One region of the Streptomyces sp. NPDC001157 genome, then DNA from elsewhere that is predicted to be linked to it. Evidence: riboswitches for the same ligand, from Rfam matches in the RefSeq annotation. Region 1 holds a riboswitch; the other holds the start of a gene.
What was found. A riboswitch is a leader RNA that binds a small molecule or an ion and turns the genes downstream of it on or off. The one in region 1 is predicted to bind ZMP and ZTP.

Region 1 (15,199 bases):
GGTGGCGATGATGCCGCCGCAGCCGGCACCGGCACCGGCGCCGCTGCCGTCGATGCCGCCCTAGCTGCGGGCAGTCGTGCCGCTGGGGCGGCACGGGTGGGCGCAGCGGCACCCGCCAAGCGCGGCCCAGCGACCCCACCCCCCGCCACAGATACGGAGGGCGTCTAATGGCAACGGTCACTGCATCCGCCCCGCGCGCACTGCCCGGCGGTCTGCTGAGGCACCGCGCGGTCCAGAAACTCCTGTTCCTCGCCCTCGCCGCCGCCATCCTCGTCCCCCTGGCCAACGCCCACTGGGCAAGCGGCAGTTGGCCCGCAACCCTCACAGTCGACCTCTCCAAACCGCTGACCACCGCCAGCAACTGGGTCATCGACAACCGCGACAGCAACCCGCTGTTCCTCTACTTCTTCGGCTACATCAGCAACGCCGTCGTGATCTCCGTACGCGCCGTCTATCTGGTGCTCCTCGCCGCGGGCTGGGCCGGCGTCACGGCCCTCGGGGCCCTCGTCGCCTGGCGCGTCGCCGGCGTCCGGCTCGCCCTCGGCACGGGCGCCGCCTTCCTCGCCTGCGGCCTGCTCGGCATGTGGGTGCCGACCATGCAGACGCTCGCGCTGATGGTGGTCGCCGTACTCGTGTCGGTCGTCGTCGGAGTGGTCCTCGGACTCGCCGCCGGACTCTCCGACCGCCTCGACCGCGGCCTGCGCCCGGTCCTCGACACCATGCAGGTGCTGCCCGCCTACGCGTATCTGCTGCCCGTCGTCCTGGTCTTCGGCATGGGTGTGCCCGCCGCCGTCCTCGCCACCGTCGTCTACGCCGCCCCGCCCATGGCCCGGCTCACCGCCCTCGGTCTGCAGGGCGCCGACAAGGAGGTCCTGGAGGCCGTCGACTCGCTCGGTGCCACCGCGCCCCAGCGCCTGCTGACCGCCCGGATCCCGCTGGCCCGCAAGGAACTCCTCCTCGGCCTCAACCAGACGATCATGATGGCGCTGTCGATGGCCGTCATCGCCTCCGTCATCGGCGCGGGCGGCCTCGGTGACCGCGTCTACCAGGCGCTGGCCTCGGTCGACGTGGGCGCGGCGCTCGCGGCCGGCATCCCGATCGTGCTGCTCGCCGTCGTACTGGACCGGGTGACCGGCGCCGCGGGCGAGCGGGCCGGCGAGGAGCCCGGAAGCCTCCGCCCGTGGCTCTACGCCGCTGCCACCGCCGTGGCCGTCGCGCTCGCCGGACGGCTGGCGGGCCGCCTCGACTGGCCCGACGCCTGGACGTTCGACATCGCCGAGCCGGTCAACCGTGCCGTCGACTGGATGACCGCGCACCTGTACTCGGGCGTGCCCGTGGTGGGCGGCACCGCCGACTGGGCGGGCCACTTCACCACCTGGGTGCTGAACCCGGTCCGCAGCGGACTGCAGGGGCTGCCCTGGTGGTCGGTCCTGCTCGTCGTCGCCGCTCTCGCGTGGCTGATCGGCACCTGGCGCACCGCGCTCACCGCGGTCCTCGCCATGGCCGCGATCGGCGTGCTCGGTGTGTGGCAGCCCTCGCTCGACACGCTCTCCCAGGTGCTGGCGGCCGTCGCCGTCACCCTGGTCCTGGGCTTCGCGATCGGTATCGCGGCGGCCCGCAGCGACCGGTTCGAGCGCCTGCTCCGCCCCGTCCTGGACGTCTTCCAGACGATGCCGCAGTTCGTGTACCTGATCCCGGTGGTCGCGCTGTTCGGTGTGGGCCGCGCGCCCGCCGCGGCGGCCGCCGTCGTCTACGCGCTGCCCGCCGTCGTCCGCATCACCACACAGGGCCTGCGCCAGGTCGACCCGGCCGCGCTGGAGGCGGCCCGCTCGCTGGGTGCGAGCCCCGCCCAGCAGCTGCGCCAGGTGCAACTCCCGCTCGCCCGCCGGGCGTTGCTGCTCGCCGTCAACCAGGGCGTGGTCCTCGTCCTCGCCGTCGTCGTCATCGGCGGCCTGGTCGGCGGTGGCGCGCTCGGCTACGACACCGTCTTCGGCCTGGCCCAGGGCGACCTGGCGACCGGCCTGGTTGCGGGCGCCGCGATCGTCTGCCTCGGCCTGATGCTCGACCGGGTGACCCAGCCGACCGAACGCCGCACGAAGAAGGGAGCGTGACATGCGACTTCGTACGAGCATGAGTACGACTCTGGGGACGACCGCCGTGGTGGGCTCCCTGGTGCTGCTCACCGGCTGCGGCGCGGCCGACATGACCAAGCAGGCGTCCCCGTTCGCCAACGCGCAGGGCGCCAAGTCCGTGACCCTGTCGGTCCAGTCCTGGGTGGGTGCGCAGTCCAACGTGGCCGTCGCCCAGTACCTCCTGGAGCACAAGCTGGGCTACCGGGTCGACACCGTCCAGGTGGACGAGGTCCCCGCCTGGGACGCGCTCAGCCAGGGCCGCGTCGACGCCATCCTGGAAGACTGGGGCCACCCCGACCAGGAGAAGCGCTACGTCGACGACAAGAAGACCATCGCGCGCGGCGGCGGCCTCGGGGTGACCGGCCACATCGGCTGGTACGTGCCGACGTATCTCGCCAAGCAGCACCCCGACATCACCGACTGGAAGAACCTCAACAAGTACTCGTCGCTGTTCCGCACCGCGGAGAGCGGCGGCAAGGGCCAGCTGATGGACGGCTCGCCGTCCTACGTCACCAACGACAAGGCGCTGGTGAAGAACCTGAAGCTGGACTACCAGGTGGTATTCGCCGGTTCCGAGGCCGCGCAGATCACGCAGATGAAACAGTTCGCCAAGGAGAAGAAGCCCTTCCTGACGTACTGGTACGCGCCGCAGTGGCTGTTCAAGAAGGTCCCGATGACCGAGGTGAAGCTGCCGCCGTACAAGGAGGGCTGCGACACGGACCCGGCGAAGGTCGCCTGCGCGTACCCGCACACCCCGCTGCAGAAGTACCTCAACGCGGACTTCGCGAAGAGGGGCGGCAAGGCGGCGTCCTTCCTGAAGAAGTTCAGGTGGACCACCGAGGACCAGAACGAGGTCTCCCTGATGATCGCCGACCAGAAGCTGACTCCCGAGCAGGCGGCGAAGAAGTGGGCGGACAGCCACGCGGCGACGTGGAAGGCGTGGCTGTCCTGATCACTTCTGCTTCTTCAGCTGCTCGGCCATCCCCTGCAGCGCCAGCGCCGCCCAGCGCTGGAGTCCCGGCCCGAACGTGATGCGGGTGGCCCCGAGTTCACCGAGTCCGGTGGGCGAGGGGCCCTTGCCGTCGAGCGTGCCGTGCACGTTGATCGGACCCTGGATCCCGGACCGCAGCAGCGGCAGTACGTTCGCCGGGGCGCCGATCGGATAGACGCAGTCGGCGCCCGCGGCGACGTACAACGCGGCCCGCTCGATGGCCCGTTCGGGGTTGCCATCCCCGTACTCGAACGTGTCGACACGGGCGTTGACGAAGAGGGAGTCCCCGGCCGCGTACCGCACTTCGGCCAGCCACTCGGCGTGCTCGTGCGGGTCCTTGAGGACGCCCCCGCTGGAGTCCTCAAGGTTGCAGCCGACGGCGCCCGCTTCCAGGAGCCGCTCCACCAGCTCCTTCGGTGCCAGCCCGTACCCGTCCTCGACGTCCGCCGACACCGGCACGTCCACGGCCCAGGCGATGCGCGCCACCGCTGCGAACATCTCGTCGGCCGGCGTCGACCCGTCCTCGTGGCCGAGGGAGGCCGCGATCCCCGCGCTGGGCGTCGCGAGCGCCGGAAACCCGGCCTCGACGAACACCCGGGCACTGACCACGTCCCAGGGGCCGGGGAGGACGAGCGGGTCACCGGGCGCGCGCCTTCGGTGCAGGGCGCGGAAGTCGTCCACCCCGCTCACCGGTGCTGCCCCGCCTCGTAGTGGCCGGGAGCCATGCGGCACGTCACACCGAACCGGTTCCACGCGTTGATCACCGTGATCGCGGCGATCAGCTGCGCCAGCTCGGGCTCCTCGAAGTGCTTGGCGGCGTGGTCGTACACCTCGTCCGTGACGAAGCCGTCGGTCAGCACGGTGACCGCCTCGGTCAGCTCCAGGGCGGCGAGCTCCTTCTCCGTGTAGAAGTGCCTCGACTCCTCCCATGCGCCCAGCTGCACGATCCGCTCGACGCCCTCACCGGCCGCGAGCGCGTCCTTGGTGTGCATGTCCAGGCAGAACGCGCAGTGGTTGAGCTGCGAGGCACGGATCTTCACCAGCTCAAGGAGCTTCGGGTCCAGGCCCCGCCGGGCGGCCGCGTCGAGGCGGACCATCGCCTTGTAGACCTCGGGGACGTGCTGGGCCCAGCGCAGCCGGGCGGGCTGCTCGGGCGCGTATCCGGTGGCTTCTTCTGTCGTCATGCTCTCGACCCTAGAAGTGAGGCAGCCCAGGGGTATGGTCCATTTCCATGGCGAAATCCTGGGCCACTTTGGGCGTCGACCTGCACCTTGAGCCGACGGGTCCCGGGCTCCGCAGGGGCCTGACCGACGCCCTGCGCGAGGCCGTCCGCACCGGTCGGCTGGCCCCGGGCACCCGGCTGCCCTCCTCCCGCACCCTCGCCGCCGACCTGGGCATCGCCCGCAACACGGTCGCCGACGCATACGCCGACCTGGTCGCCGAGGGCTGGCTGACGGCGCGGCAGGGCTCCGGCACCCGCGTGGCCGACCGGGCGGTGAGCCGGCCCGCCGCGCCCGCCCCTCAGCCCCGCACCATCGACCGCCCTGCATACGACCTGATCCCCGGCAGCCCCGACCTGGCCTCCTTCCCCCGCACTCAGTGGCTGAAGGCCGCCCGCCGTGCGCTCACCGCGGCCCCGTACCAGGCCCTCGACTACGGCGACCCGCGCGGCCGCATCGAACTGCGCACCGCCCTCGCCGGCTACCTCGCCCGCGCCCGGGGCGTACGCACCGACCCCGAACGCATCCTGATCTGCGCCGGCATCTCGCAGGGCCTGCGCATCCTCTGCGCGGTGCTGAGGGCACGCGGTGCGAGCACGATCGCCGTGGAGTCGTACGGCCTGTACGTGCACTGGGACCTGCTGGCGGCGGCCGGCCTGCGGACGGTGCCGCTGCCGTTCGACGAACGGGGCACCAACCCCGGGGAGTTGACGGCCGAGGACGCCGTCCTGCTCACCCCCGCCCACCAGTTCCCGATGGGCGGCACCCTGCACCGCGACCGGCGGGTGGCCGCCGTCGACTGGGCCCGCCGCACCGGCAGCCTGCTTGTCGAGGACGACTACGACGGCGAGTTCCGCTACGACCGCCAGCCCGTCGGCGCCCTCCAGGGCCTGGACCCGGATCACGTCGTCTACGCAGGCACGGCCAGCAAGTCCCTCGCCCCCGGCCTCAGACTGGCCTGGCTGGTCCTGCCCCCGGACCTCGTCCAGGAGGCGGCCAAGGCCAAGGGGCACATCGACTCCTGCGGGGCCCTGGACCAGCTGACGCTCGCCGAGTTCCTCACCTCCGGCGCCTACGACCGGCATGTACGCGCCGCCCGGCTGCACTACCGCCGCCGCCGGGACGCACTCGTCGCGGAACTCGCGCGGCGGGCCCCGCAGGTCGGCGCCACCGGCATCGCGGCGGGCCTGCACGTGGTGCTGCGGCTGCCGCCGGGCACCGAGCAGGCGACACTGCGGGCGGCGGCCTGGCAGGGCCTCGCGGTGCACGGACTGCACCGCTACCGGCACCCCGAAGCGACCGTCGAGCCGCACGACGCGCTGGTGGTGGGGTACGGGACACCGCCGGACCATCGGTGGGCCGGAGCGCTGGAGGCGCTGTGCAGGGTGATGTCGCGCACGGCGAGCGTCACGTGATACGCCCCCTCCAGCCCGTGCAGGGTTCGGCCGGCCGCGGCCTCCGGGACGATCTCGCCGTCCTTCTGCGGATTCAGCGTGACGTCGGCGATGGTCCCACCCGGCTCCCGGCTGAACACCCGCACGATCTGCGCGTCGTTCGGTCCCATGACGTGATACCCCCTGTCCCGGCCTGCCCATCCGGCCGTACAGCGGAAGCTCCGGAGCCGGTCAGGTCCCCGGCCTCCGGGACGGACCCAGGGAAACCCCGGGGTCGGCGGCCGCGCCCGGTGAGGCTTCCGTCGGCGCCTCCCCGAACCGTGCCAGCGCCAACGCTCCCGCGACGGCGACCAGGAACCCCAGCACCGCAAGCCAGGCGAGCCCCTCCCGCGTACGGTCCCCGAGCCACACCACCCCCACCGCCGCCGGCCCGATCGTCTCGCCGATCACCATCCCGGCGGTGGCGGTGGTCACGGAGCCGCGCTGCAACGCCGACGTCAGCAGCAGGAAGGCCGCGCCCCCGCCGATGACGAGGGCGTATGTCGCCGGGTTGGTGAGCAGCTCCGACGGAGCGAGCGAGTCGATCAGCCGCACCGACACCTCCACCACCCCGAAGCCGAACCCGGCCCCCAGCCCGAGCACCAGCGCCCGACCCCGCCCGGACCACCGCCCTCCGAACAGCCCGAGCAGCAGCACCACGACGGCGATCGCGAGCATCGCGTACTTCAGCGCCGTCGACCCCTGGCGGTCCCCCTCGGTCCCGGACGCCAGCCCCAGCATGGCGAGCCCGGCGCACACCACCCCGACGGCACCCCACTCCGTCCCGCTCAGCCGCACCTGCAGCAGTCGCGCCGCGACCACCCCGGTCACCGCCAGGCTGGATGCGAGCGCCGCGGCGACCGCGTAGATCGGGATCGACCGCAGGGCGGCGATCTGGAACAGAAACCCCAGCCCGTCCAGAGCCAGCCCGGCCAGATACCGCCACTGCCGCAAGGCCCGCAGCAGCAGCGCCGCCTCCCCGCCCCCGCCCGTACCGGCCGACCGCGCGGCGACCGCCTGCAAGACCGTCGCGGTACCGAAGCAGACCGCCGCGCCCAGCGCGCACACCATCCCAAAGATCACAAAGCGACTGTAGGGGAGAGCCCCACAGGAGGGGTGCCTGGGGCTGCGCTCTTACCTCTCTTTAGGCTGTGGCCCGGACAACGCAGGACAGCCGCATCGAACGGGGAGACACAAACGTGGCCGACACACGCAGGCAACTACGCTCGGGCGCCGTCGTGCTCGGCGGCATGGGCTTCCTCGCCGCGGCCCTCACCGCCTGCTCCTCCGACCCCGACAAGCGCTGTGTGGACCGCGACAGCTACAACCTGGCCAAGGGCTACAAGGTCGTCGCCGACAAGAACTGCAAGTCCACCAACACCTCCGTCCACGGCACCTGGCACTACGGGGGCGAGAAGGAGGACGGCTGGGTCGACGGCGGGTCGTTCACCAAGCCCCGCAGCTCCTCCGGCGGTTCCGGCCACGGAGTGTCCCGGGGCGGCTTCGGCGGCGGCGAGGGCAGCTCCGGCGGCTGAAACCCATGCAGCGACACACCCTCACCCCCCGCCCCGACTGGCAGCGGACCGTCGAGGAGCAGGGTCTCGTCTACCCCGTCACCCGCCACCCCGACGGCTCCCTGCGCCCCTACTGGGACGAGAGCGCCTACTACTCCTTCACCCTCGACGAGGTCGAGGCCCTGGAGGAGGTCGTCGAGGAACTCCACCGCATGTGCCTGGCCGCCGCCGAGCACATCGTGACGCGGGGCCGCTTCCCCGACCTGGGCATCACCGACCCGCGCGTGGCCCAGGCGGTCGCCGAGGCCTGGCACCGCCGCGCCGAACTCCCCTCCGTCTACGGCCGTTTCGACCTCCGCCACGACGGCACGGGCCCGGCGAAGCTCCTGGAGTACAACGCCGACACCCCCACCTCCCTGGTCGAGGCCGCCTCCCCCCAGTGGTTCTGGATGGAGGACCGCTTCCCGGGCGCCGACCAGTGGAACTCCCTCCACGAGCGCCTCGTCGCCGCCTGGAAGAAGCAGGCCGCCCTCCTCCCGCCCGGCAGCCCCCTCTACTTCGCACACTCCTCGGCCGACGAACTCGGCGAGGACCTGATGACTGTCGCCTATCTGAAGGAGACCGCCGAGCAGGCGGGCCTGGACACCGACTGGATCTCCATGGAGGAGATCGGCTGGGATCCACTCTCCGGCCGCTTCGTCGACAACCAACTCCGCTTCATCCGCAGCTGCTTCAAGCTCTACCCGTGGGAGTGGCTCACCACCGACCGCTTCGCCGGCCATGTCCTCGACACCCTCGACAACGGCGGCGGCACGGGCACCACCCTGTGGATCGAGCCCGCCTGGAAGATGCTGCTCAGCAACAAGGCGCTGCTCGCCGTCCTCTGGGAGCTGTACCCCGGCCACCCGAACCTCCTTCCGGCGTATCTGGACGGCTCCCGAGAGCTTGCCTCGACCACCGGTTACGTCGCCAAGCCCCTGCTGGGCCGCGAGGGAGCCGGCGTCACCATCCACCAGCCCGGCACCGAACCGGTCTTGCACGAAGAGGCCTGCTGCTACCAGGAGTTGGCCCCACTGCCCGACTTCGACGGCAACCATGTCGTGCTCGGCGCCTGGGTGGTCGACAACGAGTCGGCGGGCCTGGGCATCCGGGAGTCCTCCGGCCTGATCACGGACGCGTACGCCCGCTTCCTGCCGCATGTGATCCTGTGACGCGCAGGGGTCACTAAAGGCCCAGCACGCCCCGCAGTTGGGCCAACCCCCAGTTCAGATCCTCCTTCTCGACGACGAGGGGCGGTGCGATCCGCACCGTCGGCCCGTGGGTGTCCTTCACCAGCACCCCCCGCTCCATCAGCTTCTCGGACACCTCCCGTCCCGTGCCGTACCGCGGCGCGATGTCGACGCCCGCCCACAGCCCCCGCCCGCGGACCGCCTTCACCCGCCCCGTGCCGGTCAACGCCCCCAGTTCCCGGTGCAGATGACCGCCCAGCTCCGCGGACCGCGCCTGGAACTCGCCGGTCCGCAGCATCGCGATCACCTCCAGCGCCACCGCACACGCCAGCGGATTCCCACCGAACGTCGAACCGTGCTCACCGGGCCGGAACACCCCGAGCACATCGGCCGACGACACCACCGCCGAGACCGGCACGATCCCACCTCCGAGCGCCTTCCCGAGCACATACACATCCGGCACGACGCCCTCGTGCTCGCACGCGAAGGTGGTGCCGGTCCGCCCGAGCCCCGACTGGATCTCGTCGGCGACGAACAACACGTTCCGCTCCCGCGTCAGCTCCCGCACCGCCGGCAGATATCCGGCCGGCGGCACCAGCACCCCCGCCTCGCCCTGGATCGGCTCCAGCAGCACGGCCACCGTGTTCTCCGTGACCGCCGACCGCATCGCCGTCATGTCCCCGTACGGCACGATCTCGAAGCCCGGCGTGTACGGACCAAAGTCCGCCCGCGCCTCCGGGTCGGTGGAGAAGCTGACAAGGGTCGTCGTCCGGCCGTGGAAGTTGTTGCCCGCGACCACGATCTTCGCCATCTCCGCAGGCACGCCCTTGACCCGGTAGCCCCACTTCCGGGCCGTCTTCACCGCCGTCTCCACCGCTTCCGCGCCGGTGTTCATGGGCAGCACCAGCTCCATCCCGCACAGCTCGGCCAGCTCGGAGCAGAACGCCGCGAACCGGTCGTGGTGAAACGCCCGCGACGTCAGCGTCACCCGCTCCAGCTGCGCCTTCGCCGCCTCCACCAGGCGTCGGTTGCGATGGCCGAAGTTGAGCGCCGAATAGCCGGCCAACAGGTCCAGATACCGCCTCCCCTCCACATCCGTCATCCACGCCCCGTCCGCGGAGGCGATGACCACGGGCAGCGGGTGGTAGTTGTGCGCGCTGTGCGCGTCGGCGGCGGCGATGAGTGTCTCCGTAGCGGTCACGGGATCTCCCGAAGGTGCCAGGTGCTGTGAGGGTGCCCCTTTCTTATCCTCGCCCGCATGGTGGACGCGGGACCTCTGCGTTCCGGCGCGCCCGGTAGGCTGATCCGCGGGCCGTGACTGGCGCGCTGGGATGGGACCGACCATCGGGGAGCGGCCCCGGCTCGGGGCAGATCCCGAGTGACCGAGTGCCGTGCGCCTGGGCCGACCGTGAACCGTGAACGCTTCTAGCCACGCCACCCGGAGGCCGACGACATGTCAGAGCAGCAGCCCCTCTCCACCGAGTCCACCGCCTTCCGTGCCGCCCTCGACGTGATCCGCGCCGTCGAGCCGCGCGTCGCCGACGCCATCGGGCAGGAGGTCGCCGACCAGCGCGAGATGCTCAAGCTGATCGCCTCCGAGAACTACGCCTCGCCGGCGACCCTCCTCGCGATGGGCAACTGGTTCAGCGACAAGTACGCCGAGGGCACCATCGGCCGCCGCTTCTACGCCGGCTGTCGCAACGTCGACACCGTCGAGTCCCTCGCCGCCGAACACGCCAAGGAACTCTTCGGCGCCCGCCACGCCTATGTCCAGCCGCACTCCGGCATCGACGCCAACCTCGTCGCCTTCTGGTCCGTCCTCGCCGACCGCGTCGAGGCCCCGTTCCTGGAGAAGACCGGCGCCCGCCAGGTCAACGACCTGACCGACGCCGACTGGGCCGAACTCCGCCAGGCCTTCGGCAACCAGCGCATGCTCGGCATGTCCCTGGACGCGGGCGGCCACCTCACCCACGGCTTCCGCCCGAACATCTCCGGCAAGATGTTCGACCAGCGCTCCTACGGCACCGATCCCGCCACGGGCCTCATCGACTACGAGGCCCTGCGCGTCTCCGCCCGGGAGTTCAAGCCGCTGATCATCGTCGCCGGCTACTCCGCCTACCCCCGTCTGGTGAACTTCCGCATCATGCGGGAGATCGCCGACGAGGTCGGTGCGACCCTGATGGTGGACATGGCACACTTCGCCGGTCTGGTCGCGGGCAAGGTGCTGACCGGCGACTTCGACCCGGTCCCGCACGCCCAGATCGTCACCACCACCACCCACAAGTCACTGCGCGGCCCGCGGGGCGGCATGGTCCTGTGCGACGACTCGCTCAAGGACCAGGTCGACCGTGGCTGCCCGATGGTCCTCGGTGGCCCGCTCCCGCACGTCATGGCCGCCAAGGCCGTCGCCCTCGCCGAGGCGCGTCAGCCCTCCTTCCAGGACTACGCCCAGCGGATCGTCGACAACTCCCGGGCGCTCGCAGAGGGTCTGATGCGCCGCGGCGCCACCCTCGTCACCGGTGGCACCGACAACCACCTCAACCTCATCGACGTCGCCACTTCCTACGGCCTCACCGGCCGTCAGGCCGAGGCGGCTCTGCTCGACTCGGGCATCGTCACCAACCGCAACGCCATCCCCTCGGACCCCAACGGCGCCTGGTACACCTCCGGCATCCGCATCGGCACCCCCGCCCTGACCACGCGTGGCCTGGGCACCGCCGAGATGGACGAGGTCGCGGGCCTCATCGACCGCGTCCTCACCACCACCGAGCCGGGCACCACCAAGTCGGGCGCCCCGTCCAAGGCGCAGCACGTCCTCGACCCGAAGATCGCGGACGAGATCTCCCGCCGCGCCACCGACCTCGTGGCCGGCTTCCCGCTGTACCCGGAGATCGACCTGGGCTGACCAACGCCCTCTCTTGAGTTTTCAAAGATCGACGTCGTGCGGAGATCGGTGACGTTCGGAGATCGTGATGCTCAGAGATCGGTGATGCTCAGAGATCGATGAGCTCCTGTCGTGGCTCCTCCCGCGGCGGTCCGGCACTCTGCCGGGCCGCCGCGCGGCGTATCAGCAGCGCCCCGCCGGCCCCCACCGCGAGCCCCAGGGCCGCCCCGGGCACCGCCCACCAGACACCGCTCCTGCCCACCCGCTGCTCGGTGGCCCGCTGCCGTGCGGCGCCGCCCCCGGCCTCCCCGTCGCCCAGCCCGCTCAGCACTTTCGCCTGCTCCAGCTGCACAAACACCGAGCGCGGTGCCCGATGCCAGCGGATGTCGTCGTCCTGGACGGCCGGCGCGGGATCGCTGCGTATCCAGGGCGTGCCGTCCGCCGTCACGAACAGCTGGTCCTGCCGCTCGACGGCGACGTCACCGCCCGGCGGACGCATCGTCTGCGGCCAGCCTCCGACCCCGGTCAGCGCCCAGATCACCGTGAAGTCCACCGCCGGACGGCGACCCTCGACCCAGTCGTCCGGCACCCGCTCCGTCCCCGCGTAAGTCGGCCGCAGCAGCTGTCGCAGGCGAGCGAAGGCGGGCTCACCGGACCGCAACACCGTGGTCTGCCCGGTGCCGCCCGCGATGATCATCGCCAGGTCGGGGACGTCCCGGCCCTGTGCCTGCGCCGCCGCGTCAGTCCCGCCGGATGCCGCGGTCGCCGGCATTCCGCACAGCGCCACAGCCACCACCGCCGTGAAGAGAGCGGCGCCCCGCGCCCCCGCCCGACTGCCCCTCCACCCACGCATCCCGTCCCCCAACCGGTCGGTCCGGCGGCCCTTCCGCGAGCCGTCTGTCACTTCTGGTACACCGCCCGAGCCGTCGGGGTTCCCACCCCGGCCGCCCTAATCCGAGGGCTTCTCCAGCGACTTCGCGATCTCCACGGCCCGGTGCTCGGACACGACACCCTCCAACCGCAGCGTCATGGCCCCCGCACCCGTCCGGTGGGTCCACAGCAGCGTCGGCCCCGCGGTCCGCTTCCTGCGGGTGAAGCGGTTCCCGTCGGTGTCGACCAGCCAGAAGCTCAGCAGGTGTGGGCGCGGAAACCACAGGGCGTAGTCCTGCGCGCCGTCCGCAGAGGGCTCCTTGCTCAGCTCGATCCACTCCGGCGCCTCGCGCAGCACCTTGGTGAAGCCGACGTCCAGCCGCTCCGGGAACTCGTCCAGACGGACCGTGTGCCCGCCCTCCCGCCAGCACAGGCTCACCAGAAGACGACCGCGCGGCTCGCTCGTCACCGCCACCGTGTCCGGCACGCCGAGCGCGTCCGGCACCAGCGGCTCGAAACCGGCCCGATGCCCGGCCTGCCCGAGCGACACCGATGTGCCGCAGCCCGGCACCGAGGCGCCCGGCGAGGGCACCGCCGACGGGTCGTACCGCACCTCCACCCCGCCGAAGCCGAACCAGTCGAAGACCGCGGCCCGCACCGGGGGCGTGAGCACGAGAACCGTCAGCAGACCGCACAGGACCGTGGCCAGCGAGCGCCACCGCAGCCGGGTCCAGCGCCGGGCCGCGCGCAGTCGCTCACGGGCGCCCCGGGGCTCGGCCACCGGGACCGGCACCTGCTCGGCCAGTATCTGCCCCAGCACCCGCTCGACCATCGTCTCGGCGCCGGAAGAACCGTCGGCACCCTCGCTCCCGGGCGCGTCCAGCGACCGGCCGAGCGCTCGCAACTCCTCCGGCAGCCGGGAAGGCCGCACCTCGCGCTCCCTCCCGTGGTCACGCCCACGCGGCCCCCGGCCACCGGCGCGCCCCGGACCACGGCCGCCCTCACCGTCGTACGCACCCCGTCCCTCACTCACGCTCATCACCCCCTTCCCGAGGTCTGAAATCCGGCAGCAGTCGGCCCAGCTTGCGCAGAGCGCGGTTCAGTCGGGACTTGACCGTCCCGCGAGGCCAGCCCAGGGCCTGGGCCGTCTCGGACTCGTCCATCTCCAGGAGATAGCGGTAGGTGACGACCAGGCGGTGCTCCTCGCTCAGCTGCTCCAGGGCGGACAGCAGCGCCGCACGGCGCTCCGTCTCCAGCGTCGCCACCGCCGGGTCCGCCGACTCCGGTATCAGCGGTTCCGCCTCCACGAAGGCCGCCTCCCGGCCGGCGAGCGTGCGCTGCCGCGCCGCCGTACGCACTGTGTTCCTCGTCTCATTGGCGACGATCGACAGCAGCCACGGCTTGAAGGCGGCGCCGTCCCGGAATCTGCCCAGCGCGCAGTACGCCTTGACGAAGGCCTGCTGCACCACGTCCTCCGCGTCCGCACCCGCCCCGAGCGCCGCGGCCGCTCTGAGCGCGATGCCCGTATGGGCCCGCACCAGCTCCGCATACGCCTCCGGCTCCCCGGCGCGTACGCGTGCGATCACCGCGGCCTCATCGACGATGCGGCCCCCCTCCCGCGTTCTCACACTCTTGTTACACCGCAGCAGACGGATCGGTTCCCACCTGTTTCCGACCAGTTCCGGATCGGCTCGACAGACCTGAGAGAATGGTGAGCATGGCCTCTGATCGTCCCCGTGTGCTTTCTGGAATCCAGCCCACCGCAGGCTCGTTCCACCTCGGCAACTACCTCGGCGCCGTGCGCCAGTGGGTGGCCCTGCAGGAGTCCCACGACGCGTTCTACATGGTCGTCGACCTGCACGCGATCACGGTTCCGCAGGACCCGGCCGAGCTGCGCGCCAACACCCGGCTCGCCGCCGCCCAGCTGCTCGCGGCCGGTCTCGACCCCGAGCGCTGCACGCTCTTCGTCCAGAGCCATGTCCCCGAGCACGCCCAGCTGGCCTGGGTCATGAACTGCCTCACCGGCTTCGGTGAGGCCTCCCGCATGACCCAGTTCAAGGACAAGTCCGCCAAGCAGGGCGCGGACCGGGCGAGCGTCGGCCTTTTCACGTACCCGATCCTCCAGGTCGCCGACATCCTGCTCTACCAGGCCAACGAGGTCCCGGTCGGCGAGGACCAGCGCCAGCACGTCGAGCTCACCCGCGACCTCGCCACGCGCTTCAACGGCCGCTTCGGCGAGACCTTCACCATCCCGAAGCCGTACATCCTCAAGGAGACGGCGAAGATCTACGACCTCCAGGACCCGTCGATCAAGATGAGCAAGTCGGCGTCCACGCCGAAGGGCCTCATCAACCTCCTCGACGACCCCAAGGCCACCGCCAAGAAGGTCAAGAGCGCCGTCACCGACACCGACACCGTCATCCGCTTCGACGCCGAGAACAAGCCCGGCATCAGCAACCTGCTCACCATCTACTCCACCCTCACCGGCAAGTCGATCGCCGAGCTGGAGCAGGAGTACGAGGGCAAGATGTACGGCGCCCTCAAGACGGACCTCGCCGAGGTCATGGTCGAGTTCGTGACGCCCTTCAAGGAGCGCACCCAGCAGTACCTGGACGACTCGGAGACCCTGGACTCGATCCTGGCCAAGGGCGCGGAGAAGGCCCGCGCGGTCGCCGCGGAGACCCTCTCCCAGGCGTACGACAAGGTGGGCTTCCTGCCCGCCAAGCACTGACGTACACCAGCGCACGCACGTACCACTCGGCAGAGCGCTGCACATCACTACGGTTGCGCCTGCCCGCGACCCAGCCGTGGCCGTACAGTCGATAGCCGACGGCCCAGAACAAATCCGTCACGACGACAGGAGACGACGTGGGGACCGTAACGATCGGCGTGTCGATCGCGGTCCCGGAGCCTTACGGCAGCCTGC
Region 2 (15,199 bases), on a different contig from region 1:
ACACCTCCCCCTGTTCCTCGCCGGACTGGGCGCACTGGTGCTCTGCACCGCCCTGAGCCTCGCGCTCGGCGCTCGGCCGGTGCCCCTGTCCACGGTGGCCGAGGCACTGTTCGGCCACGCCGATGGCCGGGAGGCGCTCGTGGTGACGGGGCTGCGGCTGCCGCGTACCGTCATCGGTCTCGCGGTGGGGGCCGCGCTCGGGGTCGCCGGGGCCGTCGCGCAGGGCATCACCCGTAACCCGCTCGCGGACCCGACCACCCTCGGCATCAACGCGGGCGCCGGTTTCGCCGTCGTCGTCGCGATCTTCGCGCTGAAGCTCAACGACCCTGCGCAGTACGTGTGGTTCGCGTTCGCCGGGGCCGCGGGAGCCGCCCTGTTCGCGCAGGCGCTGGCCCGCCGCGCCGGGGACATCGATCCCGTACGGCTCGCGCTCGGCGGCACCGTGCTCCAGTTGGTGCTGCTGTCCTGGACGTCGGCAGTGATGCTGATGAACCAGCGCACCCTCGACGAGGCCCGCTTCTGGCTGGCCGGGTCCCTGGCCGGTAGACCCCTCGACGTGCTGTGGCCGGTGCTGCCGACCCTGCTGATCGGTCTTGTGATCGCCCTCGCCGTCTCCCCCGCGCTCAACGCCCTTGCCCTGGGCGACGATTCGGCCCAGGCGCTCGGGGTGCCGGTGGCCCGGATCCGGCTGGCCGGCGGCATCGCGGTGGTCCTGCTCGCCGGGTCGGCGGTCGCCGTGGCCGGACCGGTCGCCTTCATCGGCCTCGCCGCACCCCATCTCGTACGTCTCCTGCTCGGCGCCGACCACCGGCTGCTGGTGCCCGGTTGTCTGATCGCCGGACCGCTGCTGCTGCTTGCGGCGGACGTCCTCGGTCGGATGGTGATCCGTCCGTCGGAGCTGGAGGTCGGCATCGTGACGGCGTTCCTCGGCGCGCCCCTGCTGGCACTGCTGGCCCGGAAGGTGGCCCGATGACCGTCACCGTCGTTCCGCCCGCCCGTGCGAAATCCACCTCCCGGGCCCGGCTTCGCCGCCGTGTCCTGGTGTTCGCCGCGAGCGGTCTGGTCATGCTGTTCGTGCTGCTCACCGTGTCGCTGACGACGGGTGAGATTCCCATGCCCGCGGGCACGGCACTGCGGGCGCTGGTCGGGCTCGGGGATCCCGGGGACGTGCTGGTGGTCCAGCAGTTCCGGGCGCCCCGGGCGGTGGCGGCGATCGTCGCCGGAGCCGGTCTGGGAGCGGCGGGCTGTGTGCTGCAGCGGTTGTTCCGCAACCCCCTGGCATCGCCCGATGTCATGGGGATAACAGGCGGAGCCTCGCTGGGTGCGGTCGCGCTGATCGCCGCCGGGGCCTCGCAGATGCTGATCCCGGTCGGTGCGGTGGCCGGAGGTCTGCTCGCCGCGCTTCTGCTGGGTGTCTTCGCCTGGCGGTCCGGGCTCGCCGTCACCCGGCTGGTGCTCACCGGGCTCGCCGTGCAGGCGGGGCTGGCCGCCGCCGTGAACCTGATGATCGTGCGCTTCCCGGCCGAGCTCGCCGGGTCCGCGCTGCAGTGGACCACGGGGTCGGTGTACGGGCGAACGTGGACGGAGGTGTGGGGGGCGGCCGGCGCCATGGTGCTCGCCCTGGCCGCCGCCCTGGTACTGCACCGGCGGCTGGCCGTGCTCGACCTCGGGGACGAGTCGGCCGGGGCCCTGGGCCTCGGGACGTCCGCCGCCCGCCTCCAACTGCTCTTCGTCGCCGTGGCGTTGGCGTCGCTCGCGGCCGCGCTCGCCGGGCCGGTGACCTTCGTCGCGCTCGCCGTGCCGCACCTCGTGCGCCTGGTCACCGGCCCGCCGACGGCCGCGTCCCTGGGGCTGGCCGGTCTCACGGGAGCGGTGCTGCTGCTCGCCTCCGACCTGGTGGTGCAGCACCTGCTGCCGGTCGAGGGGCTGCCGGTCGGGGCGGTCACCGCCACGCTGGGCGCGCCCTGGCTGCTGGTGCTGATGTTCCGGCAGAGCTCACCCGTCAAGAGGAGCCACGCATGACCAACCAGTTGCAGACCCAGGGCCTCGATCTGCGCTACGGCGACCGGCTCGTCGTCGGCGGGCTCGATCTGACGCTGCCGGGCGGCGCGGTCACCGCGATCGTCGGTCCCAACGCCTGTGGGAAGTCGACCCTGTTGCGAGGGCTGAGCCGGCTGCTCGCCCCGTCCGCGGGGACCGTCACGCTGGACGGCGCGGACATCCACCGTATGCCGGCGCGGACGCTCGCCCGGCGGATGGGACTGCTGCCCCAGCAGCCGGTCACCCCCGAAGCGATCACCGTCGAGGCACTCGTACGTCTGGGCCGTTATCCGCACCAGCGGCTGCTGAGCCCCTGGTCCGCGGCGGACCAGCGGGCGGTGGACGAGGCGCTGGAGCGCACCGGCACCGAGTCGCTGCGCGACCAGCCCGTCGACCGGCTCTCCGGCGGTCAGCGCCAACGCGCCTGGATCGCCCTGGCGTTGGCGCAGGACACCGAGCTGCTGCTGCTCGACGAACCGACCACCTTCCTCGACCTGCGGCACCAGCTCGACGTCCTCGATCTGGTGGCCGCCCTGCACGCCGAGGCGGGCCGCACCGTGGTGATGGTGCTGCACGACCTCGGACAGGCCGCCCGCTACGCGGACCACATGGTGGTCCTCAAGGAGGGCCGCCTCGCCGCCGCCGGCGCCCCGGCCGACGTCCTCGACGCGGACCTGGTCAGGTCCGTGTTCGACGTGGACTGCCGGGTGATCCCCGACCCGGAGACCGGCACCCCGCTGGTCGTCCCGAAGAGCAGCGCGGTCCGGCAACCGGCCGCATCCGCCTGACCCACCCCTCCCCTACCAGAAAGACCACCCCCCATGTTCAAGCGCTCTCCCCTGCGCGGAATCGGCCGGCTGATCGCCGTGCTGCTGTCCGTCGTGCTCGGTACGGTCGTCCTGGCCGCCTGCGGCAGTGAGAAGACCGACGCGGCCGACACGGCGAAGGCCTCAGGTACCTCGGCCGGCTTCCCGCGCACCCTCAAGACGGTGATGGGCGACGTCAAGATCCCCTCGCAGCCGAAGCGGGTCGTGGTGCTCGACACCGGCGAGCTGGACGACGTCACTCTGCTCGGCATCGACCCGGTCGGCGCGGTCGCCCCGCACTTCAAGACCGAGGGCGGCTTCCCGACGTATCTGAAGGGCGAGCTGAGCGGCACCGCCGACGTGGGCCCGCTCCTGGAGCCCAACCTGGAGAAGATCGCCTCCCTGAAGCCCGACCTGATCCTGTCGTCGAAGGTCCGGCACGAGAAGGTCTACGACAAGCTCAGCGCCATCGCCCCGACCGTCTTCACGGAGACCACCGGCGGTGTCTGGAAGCAGAACCTCAAGGTGCACGCCGAGGCGCTCGGCCTGGAGAAGGAGGCCGCGGCGAAGCTGAAGGAGTACGAGACGCAGGCGAAGGCGCTGGGTGAGGCGATCAAGAAGAAGGACGGCGGCACGATGCCGACCGCGTCCGTGGTCCGCTTCATCGCCGGTCCGACCCGCCTCTACCAGACCAACTCCTACAGCGGTGTCGTCCTGAACGACATCGGCTTCAAGCGGCCCAAGTCCCAGGTGTCGAACGACCCGAACGTCACCATGAAGGACGTCAGCCCGGAGGAGATCGACCAGGCGGACGCCGATCTGATCTTCGTGACCACCGCCGACACCCCGGACAAGACCCAGCAGAAGCAGGTCACCTCCAACCCGGTCTGGAAGTCCCTGTCGGCCGTCAAGGACGGCAAGGTGTTCACCGTCCCCGACGAGACCTGGATGTCCGGCATCGGCGTCCAGGCCGCGGAGCAGATGCTGAAGGACGTGGCCAAGGCCACCGGTGTGGAGCTCCCGAAGAAGTAACTCCCGCTCTTTCGGGGCGGGCCGCAGCACCGCCGCGGCCCGCCCCCAACCCCCCACCCGCCAGCGGAAGTTGTTCATCAGCCATGCGCCTGTATCTGCTTGCCCTCAATCCGACCGACTCCGTCTCCGAGGGCTTCCTGCCCGCCGCCGCCCGGCTGGGCCTGGACGTCACCGTCCTCACCGACCAGCCCGAGGCCCACCGACGCGCCCATCCGGAGACCGAGGTCCTGGAGTGCGACGTCCGCGACCACCGGGCGGTCATCACCCGGATCTCGACGCACCACCGCCCCGACGCCGTCTTCACCAACAGCGACCACCTCCAGGCCCAGGCCGCCCTGGCCGCCGCCTACTTCGGCCTGCCCGCCAAGGACTGGCGGGCCGCGCTCGCCACCAAGGACAAGGCGGAGATGCGGCGCCGGCTCGCGGCCGCCGGCGTGGACACGGTGTGGTCGGCCGAGCTCACCGAGCCGATCGCTCCGGACGACGCGCCGTACCCCTGCGTCCTCAAGCCCCGTGAGGGCGTGGCCAGCGAGGACGTCGTCCTGGTCGACGATGCCGAGCAGCTGACCACGCACGCCAAGGACATCCTTCAGCGCCGCCCCGGTGCGGTCCTGCTCGTCGAGGAGTACCTCCCCGGCGAGCTGTACACCCTGGAGACGCTCGGTGACGGTCACGTCCGCCACGTACTGGGCGGCTTCCACACCGAGCTGTCGCCCCCGCCGTACTTCATCGAGGAGCGGCTCACCTTCGTCCCCGCCCATCCCGAACCGGTCGTCGCCCAGGTTCTCGCCCAACTGGACGCGCTGGGCGTGGGGTTCGGCGCCTGTCACACCGAGTTCGTGGTGCACACGGGCCGGGCCAGGATCATCGAGGTCAACTACCGTGCCATCGGCGACCAGTGCGATCTGCTGCTGGCCCGGCTGCTGGAGATACCGCTCTTCGAACTGATCCTCCGTACCCATCTGGGCGAGCGTCTCCCCGCCGACCTGGGAGCCCGCCCGGACGGCGCCGCGCGTCTGGAGTACCCGTGCGCCGACCGCGCCGGAACTCTGGCCGAGGCTCCCGAACCGCAGGAACTGACCATCGACGGCGTGCATCTGACGTACCGTCCGCTGCGGTCGGTGGGCGAGCGGCACGAGCTGTACCGCACCAACCGCGACTACCTCGGGGTCCTGCGGGCCGTCGGCACCGACCAGGCGACGGTGGACCGGGTCTCGGCCGACTTCCTGGCCGCGCAGCGCTGGGAGATCCAGCCGTGACCGCGCCGACCGTGACGGACACCAGCGAGGCGGAGCTGCTCACCCGCGTGCTCGGCGCCCTGCTGCGGGAGGACGTGGTCGGACTGCGCAGCCGCAGTACGCTCGTGCACCGGCCGGACGGCGACTGGCTGCGGCTGCCCACCACCGAGGACGCCCTGCTGCTGCCCGTCACCGAGGACGGCTACCAGTGCGAGCACCGCGCCCGGCTGCCCCTGCTCGTGCGCGAGTCGGACAACACGGAGCTGATCTCGTACGAGGCCGTACTCGGTGCGCTGCGTGAGCTCGCCGAGCCCGTGGACCGGGACGGCTTCGACGCGTTCGCCGAGGAGTGTCGTCAGACGCTGGACACGCTGCGGCTGCACGCACAGACCCGGGACGAGGTAGACCAGCGGCTCGTCGACCGGTACGGGGACGATCCCGCCCGGTGGACGGGCCTGGCGTACGACACTCTCGCAGCCCGCCTCGACCATCCCGTCTACCCGACGGCGCGCGGCCGCTCCGGCCTGTCGGAGGAGCAACTGCGGGCGTACGCACCGGAGTTCCACCCTCGTTTCGCCCTGCGCTGGCTCGCCGTACCGCGTGAGACGGTGACCCTGACCGGCCCGCTCCCGCAGCTGTGGCCCTCGCCCGCTCGGCTCGGACTGCCCGAGGTGGAACAGACCCATGTGGCGCTGCCCGTCCATCCGTTGACCGTGGGCGCGCCGCTCGACGAGGCGCTGCGGACCACCGGCCTCACCGGCCGTGCGCTGCTCGTGGAGCAGGCTCACCTCGAAGTCGTACCGACGCTGTCGATGCGCACGGTCGCGGTGGCCGCGGATCCGTCCCTGCATCTCAAACTCCCCCTGGCCACGGCCACGTTGGGGCTGCGCAACAAGCGCTCCATCAAACCCGGCACGCTCGTCGACGGCGCGGCGGGGCAGCGTCTGGTGGAGGCGGTGATCGCGCGCGAACCCCGTTTCCGGGACACGATCCTGCACGCCGACGAGACCACGTACGCGCACGCAGGGCACGAACTGCTGGCAGTCCTCTGCCGCCGCTTCCCGGCCGGTCTCGAACACTCCGTCGTCGTTCCGCTGGCCGCGCTCCTCGCCGAGGCGCCCGGCGGACGACTGGTCCTCGACCACCTGGCCGACCGCTTCTACGGCGGCGATCCACTGGCCCTCCTGGACGCCTGCCTGTCGTTGCTGTTCGACTGGCAGACCACCCTGTTCGGCTACGGCATCGCCCTGGAGTCGCACCAGCAGAACATCTCGCTGGTGCTGGGGCCGGGCAGCCTGCGGTTGCTGTTCAAGGACAACGACGGGCCCCGCATCAACGCCTCACGACTGGCGGCCGTGCTGCCCGGACCGTGGGGCTTCGACGACCGGCGGACGTTCACCGCCGGGGACGGGCCGGTCGCCGACGTGTTCGCCACCATCACCGTTCATCTGTGCGCGGGGGCCTATGCATTCGGGCTCGCCAAGCACCGGGACGCGCTGCTGACGCTCGTGCGCGAACGGCTCGCGGAGGCCGTCGACCGGCTCGGCGGCGAGGCGGGCGCGGTCCTGCGGGCCCATGTCCTCGATGCGCCGCGGTTGCCGGTCAAGGCCATGGTCACGGCCGGCACGCTGCTCAGCAAGGAGCGCTCGGGCGCCGCGGACGTCAACAAGCACTACACGAGCGGCCCCAACTACCTGCTGCCCGACGGGGGTTCCGCATGAGCGCCGAGACCCTGCGGATGCCGGGTACGGCGTTCACCCGCGGCCATGTCCACGCGGTCGCGGGCTGCTACTTCGTGGCCTCCTTCGCGGCGCTGGGGCTCCCGCCGTATCTCACCGAGATCCTCCCGGAGCTGGGTGACCGCCACGCCCGCTGGGCGGGCGTGCTGTACGTCGTCCCCACCGTGTTCGGTGCGCTGGGCGCCCCGCTGTGGGGACGGCTCGCCGACCGCTACGGCCGTAAACGACTGCTCCTGCGCGCCCAGTTGGGGCTGGCCGTCGCCTTCCTGCTCGCGGGCTGGGCGGACTCTCTGGCCACTTTCACCGTGGCACTGGTGCTGCAAGGCATCCTGGGCGGCACGTTCGCCGCGTCCAACGGGTACCTGGGCGCCGCGTTGGAGGGGCCCGCGCTGTCCAAGGCGCTCACCCTGATGCAGGGCAGCGCGCGGGCCGCCCTGGTCGTGGCCCCGATCGTGGTCGGCTCGCTGTCGGGCTGGCTGTCACCGCACCGCCAGTACGCCCTGCTCGCCGTACTGCCGCTGGCCGCGGCCCTGTTGCTGGCGGCACTGCCCGAACCGGAGCCCGCCGCGCAGGAGTCGGAGAACGCGCTTGAGACGACTGCCGCGGACGAGCCGCCGGTGATCTCGCTCAAGGCCCTGTACGCCTTGGAGTTCGCCTTCGTCTTCTCCACGGTCATCTCCTTCCCCTACTTGATCGCCCTCGTCGACGACCGCCTCCCGGGCACCTCGCCGACCCTGTCCGGCGTGCTGTTCGCCCTCCCCCACCTGTGCTATCTGGTCTCGGCCCTGGCCGTGCACTCCGCCTTCCACAGCCGCCCCCGCACCGGGATCGCGCTCGGGTTCGCCTGCATCGCGCTCGGGCTCGCCGGACACGGGATCGCCGGCTCCCTGCCCACCCTGATCGCCGTACGGCTGCTGCTGGGCGCGGGCCTCACCCTCGGCCTGGTGTGCCTGTCGGTGCTGGCCGCCGACTGCGCCAAGGGCCGGGCGCCGGGCGGGATGTTCGGCTCTCTGGAGTTCTTCTCCAAGGCCGGCGCGGTCGCCGCCGGAGTGGCCGCGGCGGCGGGCAGCGCCCGATTCGGCCCGGCCGCACCGGTGCTGACCGGCAGCGTGGCCGCAGCCGTCACCGTACTGGCCACTCTCCTCCCCCCGCTGACCCCCCGCACCCGCAGGAGCCACTGATGCCCTCGCTGATCCGTCCGCAGACCTCGTCCGGGGGGACCGCGATCTCGCTCTGCTCGCCCGGCAGCAGCGCCGCGCCCGCCGCGCTCCCCTCGGCCGACGACGCCGTGGCGCACACGCTCCTCAACTGCCTGCTGCGCGAGGTGTCGGGACCCGAGCACCAGTCGGTCGTCTCCGACGGCCGGCTGCTGCTGCGGCTGCCCCGCCGCGGAGTGCTGCTGCGGGTCGCGCTGCGCCGCACCTCGCTGCTGGGCGCGCACCGCTTCACCGGTCCCGTGAGCGAACAGGGCGATGACGGCTGGTCGGAGGTGGACTGGCGGCGCCTGGCCGAGTACACGCAGGACGAGCTGTCGCTGCGCACCGGTGTACGCAACGAGGAGTTCCTGGAGCAGATCGCCTCCAGCCACGACGCCATCACCACCGCGCTCGCCGCCGCACGCCCCGCCCGCCTCCCGGACGACCGGCTCTCCGCCTACCTGGCCTCCGAGCAGTCCCTCCTCTTCGGGCACCGCTTCCACCCCACGCCCAAGGCCCGCACCGGCGACCCGCGCGCCTGGTCCGCGTACGCGCCCGAGGTCGGTGCCTCCTTCCCGCTGCGGCACCTCGCCGTCCGTGCCCACCTGATCGCCGAGGAGTCCGCCCACCCGTCGGCGACCGCCCCGCTGGACGGGCTGCGCACAGACGTACCCGAGGGCTACCGGCTGCTGCCCGCCCACCCCTGGCAGTACGAGACGCTCCAGGCCCACCCGGCCCTGCGCGCCGCTCTCGACCGCGGCGACATCCTCGACCTGGGCCCCGGCGGGCACCCCTTCGCGGCCACCGCCTCGGTGCGCACCCTGTACGACGGGGAGACCTTCCTCAAGTTCAGCCTGAACGTCCGGATCACCAACTGCCTGCGGAAGAACAGCAGTTACGAGCTGTCCGGCGCCGTCGCCCTGACCCGCGTCCTGGCCCCGGCCCTCGCCGACCTGGCCGAACGCTTCCCCGGCAGCGCCGTACTGCGCGAGCCGGCCTACCGCACACTGGCCCTGCCCGGCCCGGACGGCACCCCCGACCGCGATCTGTTCGAGGGCTTCGGCGTCATCGTCCGCGAGGGCCTGCCGCGCCGCCTCGCCCCGGGCACGGTTCCGCTGCTCGCGGCGGCCGTCGCCGACGAGTACCCGACCGGCGCCGCCCACGTCTCCCGCCTCCTCGACGGAGCGGACGTACGCACGACCCTCGCCTGGTGGTCGTCGTATCTGGATCTGCTCGTCCCGCCCGTCCTGGCCGCGTACTTCGACCACGGCCTGGTCCTGGAACCGCACCTGCAGAACGTCCTGGTGTGCGTCGGCGCCGACGGCATGCCGGCCCAGGTTCTCTTCCGCGACCTGGAGGGCACCAAGCTGGTCCCCGACCACCACGCCGAGACGCTGGCCGCGCTGCCGCCGGACGTCGCGGGCCCGATGACGTACGACGCGCAGCGCGGCTGGGACCGGGTGGTCTACTGCCTGCTGGTCAACCATGTCGCCGAGCTGCTCGCGGCTCTCGCCGATCTGCACCCGCAGGCGGAGGCGGCCCTGTGGGCCCGGGTGCGCGCCACGCTCCAGACGTACGCCGACCGCCACGGCTGCCCGCCCAGGCTCGCCGCCCTGCTCGCCGGGGTGCCGCTGCCCGCCAAGGCCAACCTGCTGACCCGCTGGGAACGCAAGGCGGACCGGGACGCCGGCTACGTCCGGCTGCCGTCCCCGCTCGCCGAGGACGTCCTGCGCGACACGACCGGGAGCGCCCGATGACCGACCCGACGGCAGCGGTCCACGACCGCGTCCTGTCCCTGCCCGGCACCGAACTGCCCGCGTACATCTACGACTTGGCGGCACTGCGGGCCCATGCGGCCGCCGTCCGGGCCGCGCTGCCCGACCGGGTCGAGGTGTACTACGCCGCCAAGGCCAACCCGGAGCCGGAGATCCTCGGCGCGCTCGGACCCTACGTCGACGGCTACGAGGTCTCTTCGGGCGGTGAACTCGCCCACGTCGCGGGGACGGTGCCGGACCGGCCGCTCGCCTTCGGCGGTCCCGGCAAGACGCCGGACGAGGTGCGGACCGCACTGGAGCTCGGCGTCGAGCGTTTCCATGTGGAGAGCGAGTACGAGCTGCGCATGCTGGCCGAGCTGGCGCGGACATGCGCGCCGGGGCGACGGGTGGCGGTGCTGGTTCGCGTCAACCTGCCGGTCGCGGACGGGGCGCTGGCGGGCAGCTCACTGGCGATGGGGGGCCGTCCGACGCCGTTCGGCCTGGATCCGGCGCGGGCCGTCGACGTCATCCGGACGCTGGCCGACGGCATGTATCCGCACCTCGAACTACGGGGCGTGCACGCGCACTTGGCCAGTGGGCTGGAGGCGACGGAGCAGCTGGCGGTGGCCGAGTCCGTGGTGTCCTGGGCGACGGGCCTCGGTGTTCCTCTCGCCGAGGTCGACGTCGGCGGCGGGATGAACGTCGACTACACCGATCCGGAGCACCGCTTCGACTGGTCCGCGTACGGCAGCGGTCTCGCCCGTCTGACCGAGGCGCACCCCGGGCTGACCCTGCGCATCGAGCCGGGGCGTGCCCTGACGGCGTACTGCGGCTGGTACGCCACCGAGGTGCTGGACGTGAAGCGCAGCCACGGCGAGGCGTTCGCGGTCGTCCGCGGAGGCACCCATCACCTGCGGACCCCGGCGACGAAGGGGCACGACCAGCCCTGTTCCGTGCTGAAGGTGGATGCCTGGCCGCATCCGTGGCCGCGGCCGGCCGCCGAAGGCGAGCAAGTTACCCTGGCCGGGCAGCTGTGCACGCCGAAGGACGTCCTGGCCCGCCGGGTAGCCGCGCCCGGGCTCAGGGCCGGCGACCGGGTGGTGTTCTCGCTGGCGGGCGCCTACGCGTGGAACATCTCCCACCACGACTTCCTGATGCACCCCCGGCCGGGGTTCCACTTCCTTCACCCTTCAACCGCCGGGCTGTGATCAGCTCACCGGCACAGCGAAAGGGCCGCCCGGAGAGGGGCGGCCCTTTCGCTGTGCGGGACGTTCGATGCGACTCGGCGTGTTACAGCATCCCCGGCATCCCACTGGCGGCTCCCATGCGGGCGACCCGGTCCAGCTGCTGGAGGTTGTTCAGGCGGTTCAGGTTCTGGATCTGCTGGGACGGGCGCGGCACCTCGGCCCTGCGCTCCGCCGGGATACCGCTCTGGGCGAGCGAGTCGAGCGTGGAGATCGGGTTGAGCTCGCTCGCATCCTTGTTCTGGATGGTCGCGTCGGACGCACTGGCAAGCGGCGCGGCAAGGGCGGTGATTCCTGCGGCGAGACCAACGGCGGCGACGATACGTCGTGTTGAGATCATGCTCCCCACAACGGCACCGGGCCTGCGGCGGTCACGGCCGCGCCACGCCACTCACCCATCAGGGGCAGTGGTCCGACTGCGCTTGCCGAGGCTGCCGCGGCGGAGGAGTCTCGGAGGAGAGGCCCCGCGCGGCCCGCAGCTCCTCGGGTCGCGGCCCTCGAAGGAGGTCATCATGGGCACCACGGCAACTCCCGGCTTCAGCGCCGACACCCTGCGCAAGGGGGTCGAAGGACACACTGCGGCGGATCTTCTGTCGCTCTACGCGGACGACGCGCAGATACGCATCGTGGACCGCAACACCCAGCCCAGCCAGCCCAAGGTTCTGCGCGGTCGCCAGGAGATCGGCGCAATGTTCGAGGACATCTACAGCCGCGACATGACGCACAAAGTCGACCAGTGCATCGTTCAGGGCGACCACGCCGCCTACAGCCAGTCCTGCCAGTACTCGGACGGGACGCGTGTCCTGGCCGAGTCCATGATCACGCTACGTGACGGCAAGATCGCCGAAGAGGTTTTGATCCAGGCATGGGACGAGTAGGAGGCAGAACCGCGAGGGTCCAGGTCACCACCCGGTTGACCTGGACCTTCTCGGCCCGTGCGGCACTGGGTCGGGTGCGTCCGGCCCGGCCCCGGACGGGCACGGCACAACGGCTGGCGTCGGTGGCCCTGCTCCGCTCGATACTGAGAGCGAGGCGGTCCCGCCCGCTTCCTGCTGCGCGCAGACGGCGCGTCCTGCACCGGTGAGAGCGGCTCACGACTGCCGTGGCGGCTCGGTTAGTCTGAGCGCGGGCCGTGACTGGCGCTGAGGTGGAGCACCACCGGGGAGCGGCCACGCAGAGTCGATGCCGTGCGCCTGGGCGATTCGGTCACACCAGCCCAGGAGTGGATCATGTCCCAGGCCCGGCTCATCGACGGCACCTCCCTTGCCCGGCGCATCGTCGAGAACACCGCCAAGCGGGCGGCCGACCTCACCGAACGGACCGGAACGGCGCCCTGTCTGGCGACGGTTCTGGTCGGCGAGGACCCCGCCTCCGTCACCTACGTCCGGATGAAGCGGAACCGCTGCCGCAAGGCCGGTATCGAGTCGCGCCAGGTGGAGCTTCCCGCCGCCACGACCACCGAGGAACTCGTCGGCGCACTGCGCTCCCTGTCGGGCGACCCCGGTGTGCACGGCATTCTGCTGCAGCACCCGATGGGCGAGCACATCGACGAGCGGGCGGCGTTCGAGGCGATCGCGCCCGAGAAGGACGTCGACGGCGTCACCTTCGCGTCGTTCGCGACGATGAGCTTCGGCCTGCCGGGCTTCGTGTCGTGCACGCCGGGCGGCATCATGCGGCTGCTCGACGAGTACGGCGTCGACCCGTCAGGGAAGCGGGCCGTGGTCGTGGGCCGCAGCGCCATCCTCGGCAAGCCGGCCGGCATGCTGCTGCTCGCCCGTGACGCGACGGTGACGTACTGCCACTCCCGTACCCGGGACCTGTCCTCGGTCGTGCGGGAGGCGGACATCGTGGTCGCCGCCGTGGGGCGGCCGCGGCTGATCCGGGGCGAGGACATCAAGCCCGGCGCGGTCGTCATCGACGCCGGCTACAACCCGGGCAACGTCGGTGACGTCGACTTCGACTCCGCCGTGGAGCGGGCCGGGCTGATCACTCCGGTGCCGGGCGGTGTCGGTCCGATGACGATCGCCATGCTGCTGGAGCAGACCGTCGATGCCGCCGCCCTGCAGCTCGGGGTGTGATCAGCGCATCCAGGCGCTGTAGTCCATGACATCGCCGGCCTTGACGCCGTACTGCGGCTCCGCCCTGGTGAAGACGGTCTCCAGGCCGAGCACCGCACCGGTGGACGGCTGCATGATCAGCATTCGTCGGTAGCCGTCGCCCTTGTACTCGTACGCCTGGCCGCGCCGTCCGAGCCGGTCCGTGACCTGGCCGACCGGCCGCAGCCCTTCGGTGCTCGCGAGCAGCCGGGCGAGCGTCGCGGACTCGCGGGCGCCGAGGGTCCAGTGGTCGAGCAACACCCCGACGGCGTCGAGGAGTTCGGGGGTGGTCAGCTCGGTGTGGGTGTACGTGGCCTCCTGGAGGTAGGCCCGCAGCCGTGCCGGGTCGTCGGGCGGCGGCGACTCGGGCGGCGCGTCGCTCCAGCTCGGCGGATAGGTCTGCCTGCTGATGACATGGCCGTCCTCGACCAGGTGCGGTTCGCCACCGTCGTCGCGCAGGACCGGCCGGCCGGGGTGGCGCGGGTCGGTCGCGACCACGAGTTCGGTGTGGCTGTCGTCGGCCTTCCAGCGCACGACGCGCTCCTCCGGGAGCGTCACCGGGGGCTTGTCGTCGCTCATGCCGAGGCTCCAGGACTGCACATGCGTGCCCCTGCGCAGCTTCGGCGCATCCTCCGCCGTGGCCTGCCGCTGTGCCCGGTCGGCCAGTACCCGAAGGGGTACGGGGGTGGAGTCGGCCTGGACGACGAGCGGGCGGGGTGCGGCGATCGCGGGGGTGGTGCCGGGGCCGCTGAGCAGCAGCGTCAACGCGGTCGCTGCGACGACTGCGGTGGCGGCGAGGCTCCAGACCAGCCGGGTGCGGCGGCGAGCCGTGGTGCGTTCGTGCAGCAGCCGGTTGAGCCGGCGTTCGGCGTCGTGGTCGAGGGGGCCGTCACCGTAGCGGGGGCCGTCCACCGGCACCGGGTTGGCGCGGCGCAGGAGTTCGAGTTCGTCAGCCATGGCCGTGTCCCTTCGAGGGGGTCGCGTCGGCGGAGGTCACGCCGGGGCGCTGGGGACCCATGCGGTCTATCTCGGCTCTCAGCCGGCGCCGGGCGCGGTGCAGCCGCATCGATGCGGCCCTTGTGCCGCAACCGAGGGCGACGGCGATCTCGTCGATGCCCAGTTCCTCCCATGCCGTCAGGCGCAGTACCTCCTGGTCGGCCTCGGAGAGGCGGGCCAGTGCCTCGTGCACCCAGGCGCCCGGGGCTTCCGTGTCGGGGCTCGCCACGATCTGCCGGCCGTGCGCGGTCTCGTCGTTGCCCAGCCGGTCGACCAGCCGGCGGCGCCGCCCGTAGCCGCGTACCGCGTTCGCCAGGCAGTTGCGTGCCACGCCGTACAGCCAGGGCAGCGGGGACCCGGGCAGGTCAGCCCGGCGTCGCCAGGCGACCGTGAACACCTCCGCCACCACTTCCTCCACCTCGCTGGTCCGCCCGTCCAGTCGCCGCGCGACATAGCGGCTGACCGCCCAGTAGTGCTCGCGATAGGCAGCGGCGAAGATCTCGTCGTTGCTCATGTTCCGTTCGTGTCCGGCACCATCCGGATCGTCACACCTGTTTCCGTGATTCTCCTCGCGTCACTCGAGTGTGACGGGCGTGCCCGGATCGGACACAGGCGGGGCATGAGGCACCTCAAGTGGCTGACGACCACCGACCACAAGACGATCGGGACCCTGTACCTGGTCACGTCGTTCGCGTTCTTCCTGATCGGCGGCGTGATGGCGCTGCTGATGCGCGCCGAGCTGGCTCGACCTGGTCTGCAGATCATGTCGAACGAGCAGTTCAACCAGGCGTTCACGATGCACGGCACGATCATGCTGCTGATGTTCGCGACGCCGCTGTTCGCCGGCTTCGCCAACTGGATCATGCCGCTGCAGATCGGCGCCCCGGATGTGGCGTTCCCCCGGCTGAACATGCTTGCGTACTGGCTCTATCTCTTCGGCTCGACCATCGCCGTCGGCGGTTTCCTCACCCCGCAGGGCGCGGCCGACTTCGGCTGGTTCGCCTACTCCCCGCTGTCGGACGCGGTCCGCTCGCCGGGCGTCGGCGCCGATCTGTGGA

Region 2: another riboswitch for ZMP and ZTP. It lies ahead of ACWDAG_RS33480 (bifunctional 5,10-methylenetetrahydrofolate dehydrogenase/5,10-methenyltetrahydrofolate cyclohydrolase); the one in region 1 lies ahead of ACWDAG_RS25300 (glycine hydroxymethyltransferase).

What each region holds. Positions count from the first base shown of each region.
Region 1 covers NZ_JBSFJW010000015.1:60,676-75,874, reverse strand. The annotation lists gene ACWDAG_RS25350 (quaternary amine ABC transporter ATP-binding protein) at 1-168, shown strand, start outside; gene ACWDAG_RS25345 (ABC transporter permease) at 168-2,111, shown strand; gene ACWDAG_RS25340 (ABC transporter substrate-binding protein) at 2,131-3,084, shown strand; gene ACWDAG_RS25335 (isocitrate lyase/PEP mutase family protein) at 3,085-3,813, opposite strand; gene ACWDAG_RS25330 (carboxymuconolactone decarboxylase family protein) at 3,810-4,307, opposite strand; gene pdxR (MocR-like pyridoxine biosynthesis transcription factor PdxR) at 4,355-5,758, shown strand; gene ACWDAG_RS25320 (hypothetical protein) at 5,969-6,847, opposite strand; gene ACWDAG_RS25315 (hypothetical protein) at 6,976-7,311, shown strand; gene ACWDAG_RS25310 (glutathionylspermidine synthase family protein) at 7,317-8,501, shown strand; gene rocD (ornithine--oxo-acid transaminase) at 8,515-9,720, opposite strand; ZMP/ZTP riboswitch at 9,824-9,929, shown strand; gene ACWDAG_RS25300 (glycine hydroxymethyltransferase) at 9,973-11,424, shown strand; gene ACWDAG_RS25295 (hypothetical protein) at 11,513-12,256, opposite strand; gene ACWDAG_RS25290 (hypothetical protein) at 12,353-13,312, opposite strand; gene ACWDAG_RS25285 (RNA polymerase sigma factor) at 13,299-13,901, opposite strand; gene trpS (tryptophan--tRNA ligase) at 13,991-15,004, shown strand; gene ACWDAG_RS25275 (2'-5' RNA ligase family protein) at 15,142-15,199, shown strand, end outside.
Region 2 covers NZ_JBSFJW010000025.1:130,163-145,361, forward strand. The annotation lists gene ACWDAG_RS33425 (FecCD family ABC transporter permease) at 1-973, shown strand, start outside; gene ACWDAG_RS33430 (FecCD family ABC transporter permease) at 970-2,022, shown strand; gene ACWDAG_RS33435 (ABC transporter ATP-binding protein) at 2,019-2,828, shown strand; gene ACWDAG_RS33440 (ABC transporter substrate-binding protein) at 2,862-3,878, shown strand; gene ACWDAG_RS33445 (ATP-grasp domain-containing protein) at 3,962-5,137, shown strand; gene ACWDAG_RS33450 (IucA/IucC family protein) at 5,134-6,837, shown strand; gene ACWDAG_RS33455 (MFS transporter) at 6,834-8,036, shown strand; gene ACWDAG_RS33460 (IucA/IucC family protein) at 8,036-9,808, shown strand; gene ACWDAG_RS33465 (type III PLP-dependent enzyme) at 9,805-11,013, shown strand; gene ACWDAG_RS33470 (hypothetical protein) at 11,096-11,389, opposite strand; gene ACWDAG_RS33475 (nuclear transport factor 2 family protein) at 11,562-11,927, shown strand; ZMP/ZTP riboswitch at 12,172-12,255, shown strand; gene ACWDAG_RS33480 (bifunctional 5,10-methylenetetrahydrofolate dehydrogenase/5,10-methenyltetrahydrofolate cyclohydrolase) at 12,279-13,127, shown strand; gene ACWDAG_RS33485 (CU044_5270 family protein) at 13,128-14,102, opposite strand; gene ACWDAG_RS33490 (RNA polymerase sigma factor) at 14,095-14,655, opposite strand; partial or broken gene ACWDAG_RS33495 (cytochrome c oxidase subunit I) at 14,761-15,199, shown strand, end outside.